DNA from 2 places in the Pseudoalteromonas sp. SWYJZ98 genome. Region 2 is predicted to be linked to the other one. Evidence: predicted binding sites of a transcription regulator. Region 2 holds the regulator's gene; the other holds the start of a gene.
The links. The regulator MetJ, encoded in region 2, represses methionine synthesis genes. The targets are predictions, from matches to a motif close to TAGACGTCTAGACGTCTA.
Positions count from the first base shown of each region.

Region 1: a site for MetJ is predicted at 2,151-2,168, ahead of metA (homoserine O-acetyltransferase MetA). Genes of this name have one in related genera too.

Region 1 covers NZ_JADYXA010000022.1:53,581-58,020, forward strand. Annotated here, with positions in the region: gene I6F10_RS13155 (PilZ domain-containing protein) at 1-182, opposite strand, end outside; gene ettA (energy-dependent translational throttle protein EttA) at 337-2,010, opposite strand; gene metA (homoserine O-acetyltransferase MetA) at 2,233-3,180, shown strand; gene I6F10_RS13170 (homocysteine S-methyltransferase family protein) at 3,170-4,243, shown strand; gene metH (methionine synthase) at 4,253-4,440, shown strand, end outside.
Region 2 covers NZ_JADYXA010000032.1:811-5,250, reverse strand. Annotated here, with positions in the region: gene metL (bifunctional aspartate kinase/homoserine dehydrogenase II) at 1-901, opposite strand, end outside; gene metB (cystathionine gamma-synthase) at 1,070-2,317, opposite strand; gene metJ (met regulon transcriptional regulator MetJ) at 2,607-2,927, shown strand; gene I6F10_RS15255 (malic enzyme-like NAD(P)-binding protein) at 2,992-4,233, opposite strand.

The DNA of each region.
Region 1 (4,440 bases), on a different contig from region 2:
TGAGGCAATGTAAAGCGCAGTATTGCTTGCGTATTGTGGCTGCCAATAAATGCATCACAATTAGTAACCAACGCGCCATGTAACGATAGATCGAGTAATTTACACGGATACTGTTGGCTATCAAAACATAACAGAGCGTTAGTTGAAAATAGCACACGAGAAAACTGTCGACGATTTTGCATAACCTAATTTAGCCTTACTGTTTTTATAATAAATTAAGCATAGCGGGTAATTCTCTACATGCTAGCAGGATATGCTCCTGTAATGCTGGTGGCATAAAAAAGCCCTGCAAAGTGCAGGGCTTAAGTTATACAAACATAAAATTAACCAATATTTTTAGCCAATTTTTTTGTATTTAATACGTTTAGGTTGAGTTGCCTCAGCGCCTAGGGTCTTTTTAAGCCACTCTTCATATTCAGTGTAGTTACCATCAAAGAAGTTAATTTGACCTTCATCGCGGTAATCTAAAATATGTGTAGCAATACGGTCAAGGAACCAACGGTCATGCGAGATACACATTACACAACCTGGGAACTCTAAAATAGCGTTCTCCAGTGCACGTAGTGTTTCAACGTCCAAGTCATTGGTTGGCTCATCGAGTAGTAACACATTGCCGCCAGCTTTTAATAACTTAGCAAGGTGTAAGCGGTTACGCTCACCACCTGATAGGTCTTTAACAAACTTTTGCTGATCGTTACCTTTAAAGTTAAAGCGACTTACATATGCTCGGCTTGGGAACTCAAAGTTACCAATTTTCAGTACGTCTTGTCCGTCTGATATTTCTTGAAAAACAGTTTTGCTTTCGTCCATACCGTCGCGGAACTGATCAACAGTCGCAAGGTGTACTGTTTCGCCAACGCTGATGCTACCGCTGTCTTGCGTTTGCTCACCGCTTATCATTTTAAACAGTGTTGATTTACCCGCGCCATTCGCACCAATAATGCCCACAATGGCACCTTTTGGCATGCTAAAGCTTAAGTCATCAATTAAAACACGATCGCCAAAACTCTTACGAAGATTAGTTACTTCAAGTACTTGGTCACCTAAACGCGGGCCAGGTGGAATAAACATCTCGTTAGTTTCGTTACGTTTTTGGTAATCAGACTGCTGCATTTCAGTAAACTGAGCCATACGTGCTTTTGACTTAGCTTGACGACCTTTAGGGTTTGAACGAACCCATTCAAGTTCTTGCGCAATTGATTTTTGACGTGCTTTTTCAGATTTTTGTTCTTGCTGTAAGCGCGCATCTTTTTGTTCAAGCCAAGAAGAGTAGTTACCTTCCCATGGAATACCTTCACCACGGTCAAGCTCTAATATCCAGCCAGCTACATTATCAAGGAAGTAACGGTCATGCGTTACTGCCACAACAGTGCCTTCGTAATCGTGTAAGAAGCGCTCTAACCATGCAACCGACTCAGCATCTAAGTGGTTAGTAGGCTCATCAAGAATAAGCATGTCTGGTTTTTCAAGTAATAATCGACATATAGCAACACGGCGACGCTCACCACCTGAAAGGTGCTCAATTTTAGCATCCCACTCTGGCAGGCGAAGTGCATCAGCTGCGCGTTCTAAAACGTTGTCGATGTTATGACCATCGTGTGCTTGAATAACAGCTTCAAGCTCGCCTTGCTCTTTTGCAAGTGCGTCAAAGTCAGCGTCTTCCATGGCGTATTCGTTATACACTTCGTCAAGACGTTTAAGTGCATGTTTAACTTCGCCAACAGCTTCTTCAACAGTTTCACGTACTGTTTTACTTTCGTCTAAAATAGGTTCTTGCGGTAAATAACCAATTTTAGTACCAGGCTGAGGATGTGCATCACCTTCAAAATCTTGGTCAACACCGGCCATAATACGTAGTAACGTAGATTTACCAGAACCGTTTAAACCAAGCACACCAATTTTAGCGCCAGGAAAAAAGTGCAACGAAATATCTTTTAAGATAGTGCGCTTAGGTGGCACAACCTTAGATACTCGACTCATCGAGAATATAAATTTATCAGGTAAAACCATGGAGGAAAGCCTTCAAATAATAATAAAAATTTCAATGTTGTATTGTAGTGGCTGACGGGTGAAACAGTCAACGAATGGCGGGTTTTAAAGCACCAAAGCATGCTTGTAAGTAAAATATAAAATCATGAATAAATTTCATTTGGACATCTATACATCTAGAGGTTGATATTTTTTACTTTCAGTTCATAATTAAGCCTCGGTTTTTATGAGCAGGAGTAAAGTATGCCAATTACAGTAAAAGACGAGTTGCCGGCAATTGCACGTTTACGTCAAGAAAACGTATTTGTAATGCCAAAAAGTCGTGCAAAAACGCAAGAAATACGCCCAATGCGTTTGGCTATTTTAAACTTAATGCCTAATAAAGTAGAAACCGAAGTTCAGTTTATTCGCTTACTTGCCAATTCGCCTTTGCAAGTAAACGTAGAACTACTGCGCCTCGACACTCACCGCAGTAGCAGCAACTCAGAAGAGCACCTTGATACCTTTTACCGTTATTTTTCTGAGGTTAAAGACAACAATTACGATGCATTAATAGTAACTGGTGCGCCACTTGCCCATTTAGAATACGACGATGTAGCGTATTGGGATGAGCTAAAGGTCATTATTGATTGGGCTGAGCAACACGTTACCTCTACGTTATTTTCGTGTTGGGCAGCGCATGCAGCGTTATATCACCGTTACAATTTAAAACGCGATTTAAAAGACGATAAACTGTGTGGCGTATTTACTCACCAGTGTTATTTTGATCACGGTGCACTGACTCGCGGATTCGACGATACCTTTTTAGTACCGCACTCACGCTACGGCCATATTGATATAAATAAAATAAACGCCTGTGAAGAACTCGTTGTACTGGCTGGTTCTGAGCGAGTAGGGGCTTACTTACTTAAAAATAAATCAGGTAGCCAAGTGTTTATAACCGGCCACCCAGAGTACGACGCCGACTCGCTAAAAGCAGAATACGAGCGCGATTGTAAAAAGAGCCCTAATGCACCAAAACCCGAAAATTACTTTCCGGATGACGATGCAACCAAACAACCTTCAAAAACGTGGCAAAGCCATGCTTTTTTACTTTTTTCGAACTGGTTAAATTACTACGTGTACCAAACCACACCGTATGATATTAATTTAGTTAGCCAAGACGTGAGGACTAACAACTATGCCGAATAACGCGCCTACAAATAATAAGCAAGCCGAAATAAGTGCCGCATTAAAAGAACGCATTTTAATTTTAGATGGCGCTATGGGCACCATGATCCAAGATCATAAGCTAGAAGAAGAAGACTATCGCGGAGAGCGTTTTAAAGACTGGCATGTATTAATTAAAGGCAATAACGATTTATTAAGCCTAACCAAGCCCGACTTAATCACTGATATTCATCGTGGCTTTTTATCAGCGGGCGCCGATATTATCGAAACCAACACGTTTAACTCGACCACTATTTCGATGGAAGATTACGACATGGCAAACCTAAGCCGTGAAATAAACCTAGAGTCGGCTAAATTAGCACGCGCAATTTGCGATGAATTTACGGCTAAAACGCCAGAAAAACCACGCTATGTAGCCGGTGTTTTAGGGCCGACATCTAAAACGTGTTCAATTTCGCCAGACGTAAACGATCCGGGTTACCGAAATGTCACCTTTGATAAGCTAGTTACTGCGTATGTAGAGTCTACCCTTGCATTAATGGAAGGCGGCGCCGATTTAATACTAATCGAAACTATATTCGACACGCTTAATGCAAAAGCCGCCTCGTTTGGTGTAGAAGAAGCCTTTGAGCAAGCAGGGCGCACATTACCAGTTATGATCTCGGGCACTATTACCGACGCTTCAGGGCGTACGCTTTCTGGGCAAACAACCGAAGCATTTTATAACTCTATTCGCCATATTAAGCCTATTTCGATTGGTTTAAACTGCGCGCTTGGCCCTGATTTACTGCGCCAATATGTAGAAGAGCTTTCGCGCGTGTGCGAAACCTTTACGTCGGTACACCCTAATGCGGGCTTGCCTAATGAGTTTGGTGAATACGACTTAGAAGCGCCTGAAATGGCAGCCGAAATTATCGATTGGGGTAAATCGGGCTTTATTAATATAGTAGGTGGATGTTGTGGCACCACGCCTGCGCATATTCGTGCTTTTGCAAAAGGTTTAGCAGGCGTTAAACCACGCCAACTGCCAGAGCTTGAAGTACGCATGCGTTTATCAGGCCTTGAAGCCTGTAACTTAAATTAAGGAGCCAACATGACCCAACAAATAGCAGTATTTACTAATGTCGGCGAACGTACCAATGTAACCGGTTCTGCAATGTTTAAACGTTTAATCATGGAAGAAGACTTTGAAGCCGCGCTAACAGTGGCCCGCGAGCAAGTAGAAAATGGCGCACAGGTTATTGATATAAACATGGACGAAGCCATGTTGGACTCAAAAGC
Region 2 (4,440 bases):
CATTTTGCAGCGTGGTTATAAAGCGCTTTTTCTTTGCTGAACCTTCTTTTACTATATCTGTTGGGCTTGCTTGCACATCAAAACTACTACGAACAGCTAGCTTAATATCTGTGTTTTTAAGTGGCGATAATGTTTTTGCATGTAATACAGGGTTACCCAAACGAGCTAATAAATTAGCTTGCCCACGACAAATTTTGCCGTACTTAATCGCCTTTTTTACCTTTCGAGGATCAGTGCTAAACACACCCTGTGTATCGGTCCAAATACATACTTGCTTAGCATTACAGTAATTTGCAAGTAGTGTTGCACTATAATCGCTACCGTTGCGTCCAAGTGTTACGGTCTCACCTTTCGTATCGGCGGCAATAAACCCAGTAACAACATTTATCTTATTAGGTAAAATTGACTGTCGACATTGCTGCGCATTTTGCGCATGCATTAATTCACCATCGTTTAAGGTAAAAAGACTACGGGCATCTTGAGCACACGCCTCAATATTTAACTGCTGTAAATAAGTAGCGAGTAAACGTGCTGACCACAGTTCCCCATGCGCAAGTAACGCAGCCTCTTTTAGCTGCTCAGCTTGAGCAAGTTCTGCAATATTACTAAGCTCGGTATTTAGTGTTTTAAGTGCGCAGCGCTTTAAATCAGCTTGTAATAACTGCTCAATTAAATCGCTTTGATGGTTATTTAACTGCAGTAAAATATCAGCGACAGCTTGCGTGTCTTGCAGCTGATAACTTTGCCACAACGACACAAGTGTATCTGTAGTCTTACCTGCAGCAGATACCACAACACAGTCACCCGGCTGAGTATGCCCAATAATTATTTTAGCTACGCTTTGATAGCGCTCACTAGAGCTTAAGCTTGAACCACCAAATTTATGTACACAATTGACCATATTTATACCAATTCGCTTAATTAAGTTGTCTATTTTGAGGTAAAAAACCGTATCGATAACAAGGCAAAAATTTCGTTATTTAGTTGTTCTATATTAGGAATTTTTAACGATGTTATCGTGCGGTTTAATCCCTCAAATTGATTAGGTATTATTGCGGATTGGTATTACTTACCAAAGCGCTGGACGGGCTGCACTTAATTTAACGTTTCCACCAGAAGTGCCAGCACCTTTGCCTACACGGCCAACATTTTTATTTTTCCCTGGTTTTACAAGTTCAAATACTCGTTCAAAGTCAGCTATTAAATCGTGTATATCTTCAATCCCAACCGAAATACGAATAAGCGTATCGCCCACACCCGCTTCTAAACGTGCCTTTGCCTCCATACCTGCGTGCGTCATAGTTGCAGGGTGACAAATTAAACTCTCTACGCCACCTAGTGACTCAGCTAAACTAAACGTTTTAAGGCTAGTTAAAAATGCTGCGGCGTCGTTTATATCGCCTTTAATATCAAAACTAACCATGCCACCAAAGCCAAGTTGTTGTGCTTTAGCAAGCTCATGTTGAGGATGTGACTCAAGTCCTGGATAGTAAACTTGGCTTACAAAATTGGAGCTTTCAAGGTACTTAGCTATTGCTAGCGCATTTTCTTGGTGCTGCCTTAAGCGCACATTTAAAGTACGTAGACCACGAAGCGTTAAATAACTATCAAAAGGGGCGCCCGTAATACCAATATTATTTGCCCACCAAGCAAGCTCATCACCAAGCTCTTGTGTTGCAGCAATAACAGCGCCGCCCACTACATCTGAGTGCCCGTTAATATATTTAGTAGTTGAATGCACCACAATATCTACACCAAACTTAATAGGGTTTTGTAAGGCAGGAGACAAAAACGTGTTATCTGCGGCAACCAATGCACCGCATTGCTTAGCAACATCGGTAACCGCTTTAATATCGGTTAAACGAAGTACTGGGTTACTTGGAGTCTCTATCCAAATAAGCTTAGGTTTAATTGCTAAAATTTGTTGAAGGCTTTCTTCTTTTGTTAAATCTAATACTTCAAGCTTCAATAGTCCGCGTTTTTGTAACGATGTAAATAAACGATAGCTACCACCATAACAATCATGTGGAATTACTAACGTGTCGTCACTGTTAAGTAGCTGAGTAGCTAAATGCACGGCAGCCATACCAGTGGCCGTAATTATGCCACGAGCGCCACCTTCAAGCTTAGCAAGCGTCTCTGCTAAAATATCACGATTAGGGTTACCACTGCGGCCATAATCATACTCACGCTTAGTATCAAAGTCGGCAAACGAATAAGTCGTTGATAAATAAATTGGCGGCACCACTGCACCATGATGTTTATCAGCATCAACGCCGTTACGTACAGCAATGGTCGCTTTGTTTTTTTCGCTCATATTCGTCACCTGATTAATTTGGATGTTTAGACGTCTAAAAGAGTAAGTTATCCGTTTTAATAAGTCAAAGGATTTTAAAGCTCTAGATGGCTAAAGTTAGGGAAGGCGTTTGCTAGTATCATATTTTAGCTCACAAAAGTGAGCTTATTTTTACATCCCAAATAGGCTTATTAAGATAGATCGGTATCTATTATTTGACTATCTTTTTTAAATCGATAGAATTTCACGCATATTTACACGCTTTTTATACCGTGTGAGAAATTAATAATCTGAGGCAACGATACATCTTATGGCTAAATGGAATGGTGAGTATATTCACCCATACGCAGAACACGGGAAAAAATCAGAGCAAGTTAAAAAGATCACCGTTTCGATCCCGCTAAATGTATTAAAAGTTTTAACGGATGAGCGTACGCGTCGTCAAATCAACAACCTCCGCCATGCAACAAATAGTGAATTGCTATGTGAGGCGTTTTTGCATGCCTTTACTGGTCAACCTTTACCAAATGACGATGACCTACGTAAAGACAACGCAGAAAAAGTACCAGAAGAAGTTAAAAAGATAATGCAAGAAATGGGTTTAGAAGTGCCTATTTTAAACGAAGAATAAATCGTTACCTTTTTAATAAAAAAACCTCAGCATTGCTGAGGTTTTTTTGTTTAAGCGTTATATATTACGCCATATAATTTTCCGGCAAGTCAATTTGCGCAACACCCGACTCAACCGCAGCAAGTGCTACAGCTTTAGCTATACGCGGTAGTAAACGCGGATCCATTGGTTTTGGAATAATGTACTGCGCACCAAACTCTAGCTTATCTACGCCTGCGGCTTTTAAAACTTCTGCAGGTACAGGCTCTTTGGCAATACTACGAATAGCCTCAACTGCAGCAATTTTCATTTCATCGTTAATCGCGCTTGCACGTACATCAAGTGCACCACGGAAAATAAACGGAAAACATAAAACATTGTTAACCTGGTTAGGGTAATCAGAGCGCCCTGTTGCCATAATTAAATCGTTGCGTGCGCCGTGAGCAAGTGCAGGATCGATCTCTGGATCTGGGTTTGAACATGCAAACACGATCGGCTTTTCTGCCATTAGTTTTAAATCTTCGGCAGCTAACAAATTAGGACCCGAAACACCAACAAACACATCAGCATCTGCAATTACATCTTGCAATGTGCGTTTATCGGTATTGTTAGCAAAAAGCTGTTTATATTCATTTAAATCATCGCGACGAGTATGAATAACACCTTTACGGTCAAGCATATAAATGTGTTCACGCAGTGCACCACACTTAATTAACAGTTCCATACACGCAACTGCAGCAGCGCCTGCACCTAAACATACAATTATTGCATCTTCAATTGATTTACCTTGTACTTCTAGCGCATTTAACATGCCGGCAGCCGTAACAATGGCGGTGCCGTGTTGGTCGTCATGAAAAACAGGAATGCTACAACGCTCTATTAATGCTTTTTCAATTTCAAAACACTCTGGTGCTTTAATATCTTCAAGGTTAATACCACCGAATGTGTCAGCAATATTGGCAACCGTGTTAATAAAGTCTTCTGTTGTTTTGTGCTTTACTTCAATATCAATAGAATCAAGCCCTGCAAAACGTTTAAACAATAACGCCTTGCCTTCCATTACTGGTTTAGACGCTAAAGGACCTAAATTACCCAAGCCCAAAATTGCAGTACCATTAGTGATAACCGCAACCATGTTACCCTTACCGGTATATTTATATGCATTTGCAGGATCTGCGGCAATTTCACGTACAGGCTCAGCGACACCTGGGCTATAAGCTAGGGCTAAGTCTTGAACTGTTTCAGCTGGTTTTGTTAGCTCAATGCTAATTTTACCAGGTACGGGATGTGAGTGATAATGTAGTGCTTGTTCACGAAAGTCAGACATAACGCGATGGTATCCTGCAATTTAAGTTAAAGTGAGAGGTGGAGTCTTGGGGTACGATACCCTTATTATTTTTAAATTCCAAGCAATATCAGGTCTATCCTGTTATATGCTATATCCTTTAATTTTAAGAGGTTTTTCAGTAACTTTGCAGGATTATATAAACATTTGATAAATAAAAATTCACCAAAAAAGTAAGTTTTGAGGTGC